2 regions of the Streptomyces sp. NPDC007095 genome follow, and region 1 is predicted to be linked to the other one. Evidence: riboswitches for the same ligand, from Rfam matches in the RefSeq annotation. Region 1 holds a riboswitch; the other holds the start of a gene.
The links. A riboswitch is a leader RNA that binds a small molecule or an ion and turns the genes downstream of it on or off. The one in region 1 is predicted to bind glycine.

Region 1 (6,940 bases):
GGGGCGCGCGTGAGGATGCCGCCAGGCGGCGACGTGGTGGCCCGACGCGGGCAGGAAGGCGCCGAGTTTCATCATGCGGCGGGACACGCTCACGGTGGGACGGCGACCGCGGAGAGGGAAGGGAGGCCCCGGCGGCCCCACGGCCGCCGGGGCTCACGACGGCACGTCAGCCGAGGACCCGGACCGGGTCGCCGTCGAGGTAGGCCTGGATGTTCTCCACGGCCTGGCCGTAGTAGCGCGCGTAGTTGGCGCGGGACACATAGCCGAGATGCGGGGTGGCGAGCAGCCGCGGTGCGGTGCGCATCGGGTGGTTGCCCGGCAGCGGTTCGACGTCGAAGACGTCGACGCCGGCGCCGGCGATACGGCCCTCGTGCAACGCCGCGAGCAGGGCGTCCTGGTCGACGATCGCGGCCCGCGAGGTGTTGATCAGGTAAGCGGTGGGCTTGATCAGGGCGAGCTCGGCGGCGCCGAGCAGACCCCGGGTGCGGTCGCTCAGCGCGAGGTGGACGGAGATGAAGTCGCTGCTTGCCAACAACTCCTCCTTGGAGGAGGCGAGTTCGACGCCGACCTCGTCCGCGCGTTCCTTGGCGAGGTGCTGGCTCCAGGCGGTGACCTCCATGCCGAAGGCGAGTCCGACCTGGGCCACCCGGCTGCCGATCTTGCCGAGACCGAGCAGGCCGAGCGTGCGGCTGTGCAGGTCGGCGCCGACGGTGGACTGCCAGGGGCCGCCGTCGCGCAGGGCGTCGTTCTCCTGGACGATGCCGCGGGCGAGTCCGAGCAGCAGGGCCCAGGTGAGTTCGACCGGCGGCGTCGAGGAGCTCTGGGTGCCGCACACGGTGACGCCGCCCGCCTTCGCGGCCGCGTAGTCGATCACCGAGTTGCGCATGCCGGAGGCGATCAGCAGCTTCAGGCGGGGCAGCCGGTTCAGCAGCGAGTCCGGGAAAGGCACCCGCTCGCGCAGGGTGACCACGAAGTCGAAGTCGGCGAGGGCGGAGGCGAGTTCATCCTCGGAGGCGAAGTGCTCGGCGAAGGAGATGACCTCGACCCGATCGCTCAGAGTCGACCAGTCGGCACATGTGCTCGCCACGTTCTGGAAGTCGTCGAGTACGGCGCAGCGGAATTGCACGTCATTTCTCCCAGGTGTTCTCGCTGTCGGGGCGCGGGCACGCGCCCAGTCCGGGGTCGCCCGGCAGCACGATCCTGCCCCGGTCGATCACGGCACCGGAGAACGGGAGAGCTGCTGTGACGAGCCGCCGGGCGGCTGCGCCCGAGGGCATTCGACGTTGCGTACGTGCTACGAAGCTGCAGGTCAGCGACCCAGGGCGGCTTCGCCGCCCGCCGTGGGGCAGGTAAATGGGCGCGTCGAACACCCCGTAGCCCTTGATCAACACCGCGTCGCGGGGCGACAACGCAGGAGGCGAGGTCAGCTACCTGCGGTTTTGCCCATACGGGTCGGTATTTACGCGTCAGAAGCCCGTCCTGGGCGATTTCCCCTCGGACTTTTCGGGGACTTTCACGGCTGTCCCAGAGACATTCAGGGGACTTTCCGCCGCATGGACAGGGAGGGCCCCGGCAGCGCTGAAAGACTCGAACACGCAGGTCAGGGCTCGTCCCCTCAACACTCGATGATGTTGACCGCCAGCCCGCCCCGGGCCGTCTCCTTGTACTTGACGCTCATGTCCGCGCCCGTCTCCTTCATGGTCTTGATGACCTTGTCGAGGGAGACCTTGTGGGAGCCGTCGCCGCGCATGGCCATGCGGGCGGCGGTGACCGCCTTGACCGCTGCCATGCCGTTGCGTTCGATGCAGGGAATCTGGACGAGGCCGCCGACCGGGTCGCAGGTGAGGCCGAGGTTGTGTTCCATGCCGATCTCGGCGGCGTTCTCGACCTGTTCGGGGCTGCCGCCGAGGACCTCGGCGAGGGCACCCGCGGCCATCGAGCAGGCCGAGCCGACCTCGCCCTGGCAGCCGACCTCGGCGCCGGAGATGGAGGCGTTCTCCTTGAAGAGCATCCCGATGGCGCCGGCGGCGAGCAGGAAGCGTACGACGCCGTCCTCGTCCGCGCCCGGGATGAAGTTGATGTAGTAGTGGAGGACCGCCGGGATGATGCCCGCGGCGCCGTTGGTGGGGGCCGTGACCACCCGGCCGCCCGCCGCGTTCTCCTCGTTCACCGCCATCGCGTAGAGCGTGATCCACTCCATCGCGTGGGCCAGCGGGTCGCCCTCCGCCCGCAGCTGGCGGGCCGAGACGGCGGCGCGGCGGCGGACCTTGAGGCCGCCCGGCAGGATGCCCTCGCGGGACATGCCCCGGGAGACGCACGCCTGCATCACACGCCATATCGCGAGGAGCCCCTCGCGGATCTCCTCCTCGGTGCGCCAGGCCCGCTCGTTCTCCAGCATCAGGGCGGAGATCGACAGGCCGGTCTCCTTCGTCAGCCGCAGCAGCTCGTCGCCCGTGCGGAACGGGTACTTGAGCACCGTGTCGTCGAGCTTGATGCGGTCCTCGCCCACCGCGTCCTCGTCGACCACGAAGCCGCCGCCGACCGAGTAGTACGTCTTCTCCAGGACGAGTGCGCCGGAGGCGTCGTACGCGAAGATCGTCATGCCGTTCGCGTGGTACGGCAGGGCCTTGCGGCGGTGCAGGACCAGGTCGTCGTCGAAGGAGAAGGCGATCTCGTGCGTGCCGAGCAGGGCGAGACGGCCCGACGACTTGATCTGCTCCACGCGGTCGTCGGCGCCCTCCACATCCACCGTTCGCGGCGACGCGCCCTCCAGGCCCAGCAGCACCGCCTTGGGGGTGCCGTGGCCGTGGCCGGTCGCACCCAGGGAGCCGTACAGCTCCGCCCGGACCGTGGCCACCGAGGCCAGCAGCTCCTCGTTGCGCAGCCGGCGGGCGAACATGCGCGCCGCACGCATCGGGCCCACCGTGTGGGAGCTCGACGGGCCTATGCCGATCGAGAACAGGTCGAAGACCGAGATGGCCACGGGGACTCCTCACAACAGGGGCGGTGCATGGGGGCGGGCGCCGCGCACACCTCCGGTTCCAGTGTGCGCGGCGTCCTGGCGAATCGTACGTTCCATGCGAATTTCTGTACGAAAGTGAACTTTCGCAGGAACTGGTTCGGTACTACTTCAGGCGGTACTACTTCAGGCCGGGGTACAGCGGGTGCTTGTCGGCCAGGGCGGAGACCCGGGACTTGAGGGACTCCGCGTCGTACGAGGGCTTCAGCGCCTCGGCGATGATGTCCGCGACCTCGGTGAAGTCCTCGGCCTGGAAGCCGCGGGTGGCGAGGGCGGGCGTGCCGATGCGCAGGCCCGAGGTCACCATCGGAGGCCGCGGGTCATTGGGGATCGCGTTCCGGTTGACCGTGATGCCGACCTCGTGGAGACGGTCCTCGGCCTGCTGGCCGTCCAGCTCGGAGTTGCGCAGGTCGACCAGGACCAGGTGCACGTCCGTGCCGCCGGACAGGACGTCCACGCCCACGGCCCTGACGTCGTCCTGGACCAGGCGCTCGGCCAGGATCCGCGCGCCGTCCAGCGTGCGCTGCTGGCGCTCCTTGAAGTCGTCGGAGGCGGCGACCTTGAAGGAGACGGCCTTCGCGGCGATCACGTGCTCCAGCGGACCGCCCTGCTGGCCGGGGAAGACCGCGGAGTTGATCTTCTTGGCCAGCTCGGCGGTGGACAGGATCACGCCACCGCGCGGGCCGCCCAGCGTCTTGTGGGTCGTGGTGGTGACCACGTGGGCGTGCGGCACCGGGTTGGGGTGCAGGCCCGCGGCCACGAGGCCCGCGAAGTGCGCCATGTCGACCATCAGGTACGCGCCGACCTCGTCCGCGATCCGGCGGAACGCGGCGAAGTCCAGCTGACGCGGGTACGCCGACCAGCCCGCCACGATCAGCTGCGGCCTGGACTCCTTGGCGAGGCGCTCGACCTCGTCCATGTCGACCTGGCCGGTCTCGTCGTTCACGTGGTACGCGACCACGTTGTACAGCTTGCCGGAGAAGTTGATCTTCATGCCGTGGGTCAGGTGCCCGCCGTGCGCGAGGTTCAGACCCATGATCGTGTCGCCCGGCTTCAGCAGCGCGAACATCGCCGCCGCGTTGGCCTGGGCGCCCGAGTGGGGCTGTACGTTCGCGTGCTCGGCGCCGAAGAGCGCCTTGACGCGGTCGATGGCGATCTGCTCGACCACGTCGACGTGCTCGCAGCCGCCGTAGTAGCGGCGGCCCGGGTAGCCCTCGGCGTACTTGTTGGTCAGGACCGAGCCCTGGGCCTCCATGACCGCTACCGGAGCGAAGTTCTCCGAGGCGATCATCTCCAGGGTGGACTGCTGGCGGTGCAGCTCGGCGTCGACGGCGGCGGCGACGTCCGGGTCCAGCTCGTGCAGGGGCGTGTTCAGAAGCGACATCAGTCAGAAGTCCTTAAGAGCCGGAGAACTCGGTGTACTCGTCCGCGGAGAGCAGGTCGGCCGGCTCCTCCGCGATGCGTACCTTGAACAGCCAGCCACCCTCGAAGGGGGCGGAGTTCACCAGCGACGGGTCGTCCACCACGTCCTGGTTGGCCTCCACGACCTCGCCGGTGACCGGCGCGTACAGGTCGCTGACGGACTTGGTCGACTCCAGTTCGCCGCAGGTCTCGCCCGCGGTCACCGTGTCACCGACCTCCGGAAGCTGGGCGTAGACGACATCGCCGAGCGCGTTGGCCGCGAACTCGGTGATGCCGACCGTCGAGACGCCGTCCTCGGCGACCGACAGCCACTCGTGCTCCTTGCTGTAGCGCAGCTGCTGGGGGTTGCTCATGGCCTGAATTCTCCTGTACGCGGGGGAGTGCGGATGAACGGGATGACCGAGTGGTCCTGGGATACGAGACGTGACACAGCGGCGTGCGTCACGTGGGCGCGCTGGACGGGGCCCTTTCGGCCCCGAAGCTACTTCTGGCGCTTGTAGAACGGCAGCGCCACGACCTCGTACGGCTCATGGCTGCCCCGGATGTCCACGCCGACCCCGGCCGTGCCCGGCGCGGCGTGTGCGGCGTCGACGTACGCCATCGCGATCGGCTTGCCCAGTGTCGGGGAGGGCGCGCCGGAGGTGACCTCGCCGATCACCTTGCCGTCGGCGACGACCGAGAACCCGGCGCGCGGTACGCGACGGCCCTCGGCGACAAGCCCGACGAGTACCCGCGGGGGGTTCTCCGCGGCGCGGGAGGCGGCCTCCTGGAGCGCGGCACGCCCCACGAAGTCCCCCTCCTTCTCGAACTTCACGACCCGCCCGAGCCCTGCGTCGAAGGGGGTGAGCGAGGTGGTCAGCTCATGCCCGTACAGCGGCATGCCCGCCTCCAGGCGCAGCGTGTCGCGGCAGGACAGGCCGCAGGGGACGAGCCCGACGGGCGCGCCCGCGTCCGTCAGCGCCTGCCACAGCTTCTCGGCGTCGGACGGGGCCACGAACAGCTCGAAGCCGTCCTCGCCCGTGTAGCCCGTGCGGGCGATCAGAGCCGGGACGCCCGCGACGGTGCCCGGCAGGCCCGCGTAGTACTTCAGCCCGTCCAGGTCGGCGTCGGTCAGCGACTTGAGGATGCCGGGCGACTCGGGGCCCTGCACGGCGATCAGCGCGTACGCGTCCCGGTCGTCGCGCACGAGGGCGTCGAAGCCGGCGGCACGCTCGGTCAGCGCGTCCAGCACCACCTGGGCGTTGGAGGCGTTCGCGACGACCATGTACTCGTTCTCGGCCAGCCGGTAGACGATCAGGTCGTCCAGGATGCCGCCGTCCTCCCGGCAGATCATCGTGTAGCGGGCGCGGCCGACGCCGACGGAGGCGATGTTGCCGACCAGCGCGTGGTTCAGCAGGGCGGCGGCCCCCGGCCCGGTGACCGTGATCTCGCCCATGTGCGACAGGTCGAAGAGGCCGGCCCGGGTGCGCACGGCGAGGTGCTCGTCGCGCTCGGAGCCGTAGCGCAGGGGCATGTCCCAGCCCGCGAAGTCGGTCATCGTCGCGCCGAGCGAGCGATGCAGGGCATCGAGCGCGGTGAGACGGGGTGCGTTACTGCTCATCGGTGGGGCTCCCAAGGCATGACGGCGAGGTCGTTCCTCCCCATCTGTCATCGGAACCTGAGAGGTTCATCACGACCCCGCGAACGGAGGTCCTGACTTGCACCTTGGGTGGAGCCACTGGAGAGCGGCCCGCTTTTCAGATGTGCCTCGCCCGCGCGGTAACGGGGCCTGAGAGATTCAAGGGAGGGACTTGCTCCTTCGGCGCCCGGGTACCCGAAGGTTCCCGGAACTCTCCCGCGCGGATTCAAGCGGCCGGTATGCAGTTGGCGGGCACATCATCGCACGCGCCGTCCGATCACGGCAGCCCGCATCTGTAACCGGCCTGTGGCAGTCCGCGTACGGAAACGAGAGACACCGCGCATTACCTTCTCTTTACACTCGACGGGGATGGGACTCCACACCCAAGGGGAGGACGATCACGGTGAACAGGACCACGGCGTACGCCACGACCTCGGGCCTCGCGCTGCCCGAGCAGCCCGGCGCCCCGGCCGGGACCCGGGAGGCGTGCGGAGCGCTGCCGTCGGCCGTCGTCCGCGACCTCAGAGCGCGCGCGGGACACTCTCCGCACGGTCTGCACTTCGGAGTGGCCGACGTCGTCGTGGTCACCGGGTTGCCGGGCAGCGGCAAGTCGACCCTGATGCGCCGCGCCGTCGATGGCCCGCGCATCGACTCCCAGGACACCAGGGACCGCTGGGACGAGCGGGCGGCCGGCCGGCTGCCGTACGCCGTCTACCGGCCCCTCGTCCGCCTCGCGCACTACGCGGGCCTGCACCGCGCCCTGCGCTCCGGCGCCGGGGTCGTCGTGCACGACTGCGGTACGCAGGCCTGGGTGCGCCGCTGGCTCGCCCGCGAGGCCCGGCGCCGCGGCGGCACCCTCCACCTGCTGCTGCTCGACGTCA
Region 2 (6,940 bases), on a different contig from region 1:
TGCTCCTGCGTGAAGTGGGAGGCGACCGTTACCTCCCCATCTGGATCGGACCGGGGGAGGCGACGGCGATCGCCTTCGCCCAGCAGGGCATGGCCCCCGCGCGACCGCTGACCCACGATCTGTTCAAGGACGTGCTGGAAGCCGTCGGCCAGGAGCTCACCGAGGTGCGCATCACTGATCTGCGCGAGGGGGTCTTCTACGCGGAGCTGGTGTTCGCCAGCGGGGTCGAGGTCAGTGCCCGCCCGTCCGACGCCATAGCGCTGGCGCTGCGCACCGGAACGCCGATCTACGGCAGTGACGGGGTGCTCGACGACGCCGGCATCGCGATCCCGGACGAGCAGGAGGACGAGGTGGAGAAGTTCCGAGAGTTCCTCGATCAGATCTCGCCCGAGGACTTCGGGACCAACAGCCAGTGAGGGGACCGGCCAACCGGTGACGCGACCGCCCGTCCGCGGACGGGCGATCGGACGCAGGGCTGGTGGGTCAGGGCGTGGCGTCCGCCCCCTGACAAACCGATGGATCGCAGGACTCCGGGGCGGCAATTGCCCCTAGCCCGTGTGGTGCGCTGCGGCCCGCTCCGAGAGCATTCGGCTAGCCTTTCCCCGCGGTGGGACACGGGAAACCACTCCTAGGGTGATTATCACTCGGCGTGCCGAGTGTGGCGATCGTTGACGCACCCCCGGTGACTGCCTACCGTCGAGAGGGCAGGTCAAGGACGGAGGTCGGCGTGAGAAGCAGCGGCGACGGTACGGCTGGGGGTGCCCCCGGACGAAGTCTGGGGGAGAGCAGCCCGTACCCGCTTCACGGCAGCGCGGCCGATCACGTTCCGCAGCGGCCGACAGCGGTGTCTGGCGAGCAAGGTGAGGGAGGGGCGGCTGCCGAGGAGATCGGCTACCGCGGTCCGACGGCGTGTGCCGCCGCGGGCATCACCTACCGGCAGCTGGACTACTGGGCCAGGACCGGTCTGGTCGAACCGAGCGTGCGGCCCGCTTACGGGTCGGGGACCCAGCGGCTCTACAGCTTCCGGGATGTCGTCGTCCTGAAGATCGTGAAGCGGTTCCTCGACACGGGAGTGTCGTTGCAGAACATCCGCACCACGGTCCAGCACCTCAGGGAACGCGGCTTCCGGGACCTGGAGCGGATGACGCTGATGAGCGACGGCGCGACCGTCTACGAATGTTCCTCGCCCGACGAGGTCCACGCCCTGTTGCAGGGCGGCCAGGGCGTCTTCGGGATCGCCGTGGGCGTGGTGTGGCGGGACGTCGAGAGCGCGCTCTCGCAGTTGCACGGGGAGCGCGTGGACACGGGCGAGACGCTCGTCGGGCACAACCCGACGGACGAGCTGGCGCGTCGGCGCAATCGGGCCGTCTGAGGTCCGCAGAGGCATTGTCAGTGGCGTAGGGCAGCATCGGAGATGTGAGAACCGCGCCTACGATCCTGCATCTCGACATGGATGCCTTCTTCGCCTCGGCGGAGCAGGCAGCCAAGCCGAGCCTGCGCGGGAAGGCCGTCGTCGTGGGCGGACTCGGACCCCGCGGAGTCGTCGCGACCGCCTCGTACGAGGCACGGGTCTTCGGGGTGCACTCGGCGATGCCCATGGCCCAGGCACGGCGGCTGGCGCCGAACGCCGCATATCTCGTGCCCCGCTTCACCCTCTACCGGGAGGTCAGCGAGCAGGTGATGGGGCTGCTGGGGGCGCTGTCGCCGTTGGTGGAGCCGTTGAGCCTTGACGAGGCGTTCGTCGATCTGGAGGCGGGGGAGGCGGCCTGGGACGAGGCTTCCGCGCGGCTGGCCGGGGTGAAACTGCGCGCGGACATCCGGGCCGTCACGGGGCTGACGGGTTCGGTGGGGCTCGCCGCGTCCAAGATGCTCGCCAAGATCGCTTCGGAGCAGGCGAAGCCCGACGGTCTCGTGGTCATCGAACCGGGGACGGAGCGCGCGCTGCTGGGGCCCATGTCGGTGCGGACGCTGCCGGGTGTCGGGCCGGCGACCGGGGACCATCTGCGCCGGGCAGGGATCACCACGGTCGACGAGATCGCCGAGGCGGGCGAGGACGAACTCGTACGGCTGGTGGGGAAGGCGCACGGGCACGCGCTGTACGCGATGGCGCTGGCGCACGACGAGCGGCCCGTGGTGGCCGAGCGGGAGACGAAGTCCGTATCGGTGGAGGACACGTACGACGTGGACATCCACGACCGGATGCGGGTCGGCTTGGAGGTGCAGCGGCTCGCCGACCGGTGTGTGCGGCGGTTGCGGGGTGCGGGGCTGTCCGGGCGGACCATCGTCCTGAAGGTGCGCAGGTACGACTTCTCGACGCTGACCCGGTCCGAGACGCTGCGAGGGCCGACGGACGACCCCGGCGTCGTACGGGAGGCCGCCGCGCGGCTTCTGGAGGCGGTGGACACGACCGGGGGCGTGCGGCTGCTGGGGGTCGGCGTCTCGGGGCTCGCCGACTACACGCAGGAGGACCTGTTCGCCCAGGCGCAAGCGGAGGCGGAGGCCGCCGCGGGGGAGTCGGCGGTACTGGAGCATCCGGGCGAAGAGAGGGCGGAGGAAGCGGCTGCCGAGCAGGCGTCGCCTGCCGAGCGGCGGTGGCCTGCGGGGCATGACGTGCGGCATGCGGAGTTCGGGCACGGGTGGGTGCAGGGGAGTGGGCTCGGGAGGGTGACCGTGCGGTTCGAGACGCCTTACTCCGAGCCGGGGCGTGTGCGGACGTTTCGTACGGATGATGTCGCGTTGGAGTTGGCTGATCCGTTGCCGCTGGTGATGGGGGCCGTGTGCGATCGCCGTGGGGGGTGAGGTCGGTTCGGCAGTCGCGGGTTGTTTGTGGCCGGTCGCGCCCACGCGGCGGAGCCGCATGATGTCAGAGCCCCGCGCCCCTTTCGGGGCGCGTCGGCGGGGCCCGACCCGAGAAGTTACCCCTCGTCCGTGCCTGCCAGGCGGCCGAAGTCGCGGTCCGGGGGCGGGGGTGGGGGTGTCACGTCCAGGCCGTAGTGGTGGTAGAGCTGGATTTCCTGTTCGGGGGAGAGGTGGCGGCCCACGCCGAAGTCGGGGGCGTCCTTGATCAGGGCGCGGTCGAAGGGGACACGCAGCGTGCCCTCGACGACTTCGCTGGGCTCCAGGGGGACGAAGGCGTCCCTGCTGAACAGGCCCGTCCGTATGGCGGCCCACTCCGGGACGCCGGTCGCGTCGTCGAGATAGACCTCGTCGACCGTGCCGATCTTGGCGCCGTTGCGGTCGAGCGCCTTGCGGCCGATCAGGTTGCGCGGATCGATGTCGGTCTGCACGGTCCCTCCACTCGCTAGCAACTCATCCGTAAGCACTACAAAAGAGCACATTCGGGAAGGTGGCCACTCGAAAGCTCGTGCGTTGTCCTCGCTGGTAGGCTGGCAAGCGGCTGCTGACCCCGTGCGGGAGAGTCCTCCAGACATCACCGGAGGCGCCGAAGGAGCAAATCCTCCCCGGAATCTCTCAGGCACACGTACCGCACGGACGAGGTCACTCTGGAAAGCAGGGCGGGTGTCGAAGGCCTCCGCTCTCACCGACGGTGAAAGCCGGGTCGCAGTGAGCGGGCGGTCCGGTGAAGCTCTCAGGTTGAGATGACAGAGGGGGAGGCCGTCGGGGTACCCGCGCCGTGGTGCCCCTCGAAGGTCGTGTCAGACCAGGAGGCCTCCGCAATGACCGCCCATCGCATTCCGCTCTCCGAGCTCGAACAGGGAATCCCCTTCGAGCAGCGCCACATCGGGCCCGACCCCGAAGCACGGGCCAAGATGCTCGCGCAGGTCGGGTACGGCTCGCTCGACGAGCTGACGGCCGCCGCTGTGCCGGACGTCATCAAGAACGCCGAGGCGCTGGAGCTGCCGGGCGCACGCACCGAGGCCGAGGTACTGGCCGAGCTGCGCTCCCTCGCGGATCGCAACCAGGTGCTCGACTCGATGATCGGCCTCGGCTACTACGGCACGTTCACGCCGCCGGTGATCCTGCGCAACGTCATGGAGAACCCGGCCTGGTACACCGCGTACACGCCGTACCAGCCGGAGATCTCCCAGGGGCGGCTCGAAGCGCTGCTGAACTTCCAGACCGTCGTCGCCGAGCTGACCGGGCTGCCCACCTCCGGCGCCTCGCTGCTCGACGAGGGCACCGCCGCCGCCGAGGCGATGGCGCTGTCCCGGCGCATGGGCAAGAACAAGAAGGGCCTCTTCCTGGTCGACGCGGACACCCTGCCGCAGACCGTCGCCGTCATCGAGACCCGCGCCGAGCCGACCGGCGTCGAGATCGTCGTCGCCGACCTGGGCGAGGGCATCCCGGCCGAGATCGCCGGGCGTGAGATCAACGGCGTGCTGATCCAGTACCCGGGCGCCTCCGGTGCCGTACGCGACCTGAAGCCCGTCATCGAGCAGGCGCACGAGCTCGGCGCGGTCGTCACGGTCGCCGCCGACCTGCTCGCCCTCACGCTGCTCACCTCGCCCGGTGAGCTCGGCGCCGACATCGCGATCGGTACGACCCAGCGCTTCGGAGTGCCGATGGGCTTCGGCGGTCCGCACGCCGGATACATGGCGGTGCGCGAGAAGTTCGCGCGCAGCCTGCCCGGCCGGCTGGTGGGCGTCTCCGTGGACGCCGACGGACACAAGGCGTACCGGCTCGCCCTGCAGACGCGGGAGCAGCACATCCGCCGCGAGAAGGCGACCAGCAACATCTGTACGGCGCAGGTGCTGCTCGCGGTGATGGCCGGCATGTACGCCGTCTACCACGGTCCCGAGGGCCTGCGGACCATCGCGCGGCGTACGCACCGGTACGCCACGATCCTTGCCGCGGGCCTGACGGCCGGCGGGGTCGAGGTCGTGCACGGTGCGTACTTCGACACGCTGACCGCGCGGGTGCCGGGCCGGGCCGCCGAGGTCGTGGCGGGCGCGCGCCGCGGAGGCGTCAACCTCCATCTCGTCGACGCCGACCACGTGTCGATCGCCTGCGACGAGACCACCGCCCGCAAGCAGGTGGGCGCCGTCTGGACCGCGTTCGGCGTCGACGGCGACATCGAGGCCCTGGATGCCATCGCCGAGGACACGCTGCCCGCGGCGCTGCTGCGCACCGACGACTACCTCACGCACCCGGTCTTCCACCAGTACCGCTCCGAGACCGCGATGCTGCGCTACCTTCGCAGGCTGTCCGACCGTGACTACGCGCTCGACCGCGGCATGATCCCGCTGGGCTCCTGCACCATGAAGCTCAACGCGACCACCGAGATGGAGCCGGTCACCTGGCCCGAGTTCGGCCAGCTGCACCCCTTCGTGCCCGCCGAGCAGGCACAGGGCTATCTCACCCTCATCCAGGAGCTGGAGGAGCGGCTCGCCGAGGTCACCGGGTACGACAAGGTGTCGCTCCAGCCGAACGCGGGCTCCCAGGGCGAGCTGGCCGGGCTGCTGGCCGTACGCGGCTACCACCGGGCCAACGGCGATGACCAGCGCACGATCTGCCTGATCCCGTCCTCCGCGCACGGCACGAACGCCGCGAGTGCCGTGATGGCCGGCATGAAGGTCGTCGTCGTGAAGACCGCCGAGGACGGCGAGATCGACGTCGAGGACCTGCGCGCGAAGATCGAGCAGTACCGCGACGAGCTGTCCGTGCTGATGATCACGTACCCCTCGACGCACGGTGTGTTCGAGGAGCACGTCGCCGACATCTGCGCGCAGGTGCACGAGGCGGGCGGGCAGGTGTACGTCGACGGTGCCAACCTCAACGCGCTGGTGGGCCTCGCCAAGCCGGGCCACTTCGGCGGTGACGTCTCCCACCTGAACCTGCACAAGACGTTCTGCATCCCGCACGGCGGTGGTGGTCCGGGCGTGGGCCCGGTCGGCGTACGCGCGCACCTGGCGCCGTACCTGCCGAACCACCCGCTGCAGCCCGCGGCCGGTCCCGAGACAGGCGTGGGACCGATCTCGGCCGCTCCCTGGGGCTCGGCGGGCATTCTTCCGATCTCCTGGGCGTACGTCCGTCTCATGGGCGGTGAGGGCCTCAAGCGGGCCACGCAGGTGGCGGTGCTGTCCGCGAACTACGTCGCCAAGCGCCTGGAGCCGCACTTCCCGGTGCTCTACACCGGCCCCGGCGGGCTGGTCGCGCACGAGTGCATCATCGATCTGCGTCCGCTGACCAAGGCGACCGGCGTCAGCGTCGACGACATCGCCAAGCGGCTCATCGACTACGGCTTCCACGCGCCGACGATGTCCTTCCCGGTGGCAGGCACGCTGATGATCGAGCCCACCGAGTCCGAGGACCTGATCGAGCTCGACCGGTTCTGCGAGGCGATGATCGCCATTCGTGCGGAGATCGACAAGGTCGGCTCGGGCGTCTGGGCGGCCGAGGACAACCCGCTGCGGAACGCGCCGCACACCGCCGCCGCGCTCGGCGGCGAGTGGGAACACGCGTACACCCGCGAGGAGGCCGTCTTCCCGGCCGGCGTCTCGGCCGCGGACAAGTACTGGCCGCCGGTGCGCCGCATCGACCAGGCGTACGGCGACCGGAACCTGGTCTGTTCCTGCCCGCCGCTGGACGCTTACGAAGAGTAGTCACCCTCGGATGCGCGTCGGGGCCGGTTCGGAGATCACGTCTCCGGGCCGGCCCCTCTCCATGTCTGGGTGACGGTCACCGCCACCCGGTTGTGCGGCTCAGGCGGCCGTCATCACGTGCTCGCTGCCCTGGGGGCGGTGCGGGGCGATGATCTGGCCGTCGGGCAGGAGCTCACCGGTGTCCTCGAAGAGCAGAACGCCGTTGCACAGCAGGCTCCATCCCTGCTCCGGGTGGTGCGCCACGAGGCGGGCGGACTCCCGGTCGGCTGATTCGGCTGTCGGACACGGTGGCTGGTGCTGGCACATGGATGGGATCTTTCGCTGGGATGAGAGATGAGTGGTGGCTGTGGTGTCTTTCCCGCGGCTTGAAGTGCTCA

Region 2: linked by a shared signal. The riboswitch ahead of gcvP (aminomethyl-transferring glycine dehydrogenase) and the one ahead of gcvT (glycine cleavage system aminomethyltransferase GcvT) in region 1 are both predicted to bind glycine.

What each region holds. Positions count from the first base shown of each region.
Region 1 is NZ_JBEYFS010000038.1:19,532-26,471, reverse strand. Features, by position in the region: gene ABZ656_RS15575 (D-2-hydroxyacid dehydrogenase family protein) at 167-1,126, opposite strand; gene ABZ656_RS15570 (hypothetical protein) at 1,128-1,277, opposite strand; gene ABZ656_RS15565 (L-serine ammonia-lyase) at 1,616-2,983, opposite strand; gene glyA (serine hydroxymethyltransferase) at 3,141-4,403, opposite strand; gene gcvH (glycine cleavage system protein GcvH) at 4,417-4,794, opposite strand; gene gcvT (glycine cleavage system aminomethyltransferase GcvT) at 4,923-6,041, opposite strand; glycine riboswitch at 6,188-6,288, opposite strand; gene ABZ656_RS15545 (AAA family ATPase) at 6,457-6,940, shown strand, end outside.
Region 2 is NZ_JBEYFS010000039.1:48,750-55,689, reverse strand. Features, by position in the region: gene ABZ656_RS15975 (bifunctional nuclease family protein) at 1-416, shown strand, start outside; gene ABZ656_RS15970 (MerR family transcriptional regulator) at 728-1,372, shown strand; gene ABZ656_RS15965 (DNA polymerase IV) at 1,417-2,799, shown strand; gene ABZ656_RS15960 (PRC-barrel domain-containing protein) at 2,916-3,287, opposite strand; glycine riboswitch at 3,402-3,497, shown strand; gene gcvP (aminomethyl-transferring glycine dehydrogenase) at 3,678-6,563, shown strand; gene ABZ656_RS15950 (DUF5999 family protein) at 6,663-6,869, opposite strand.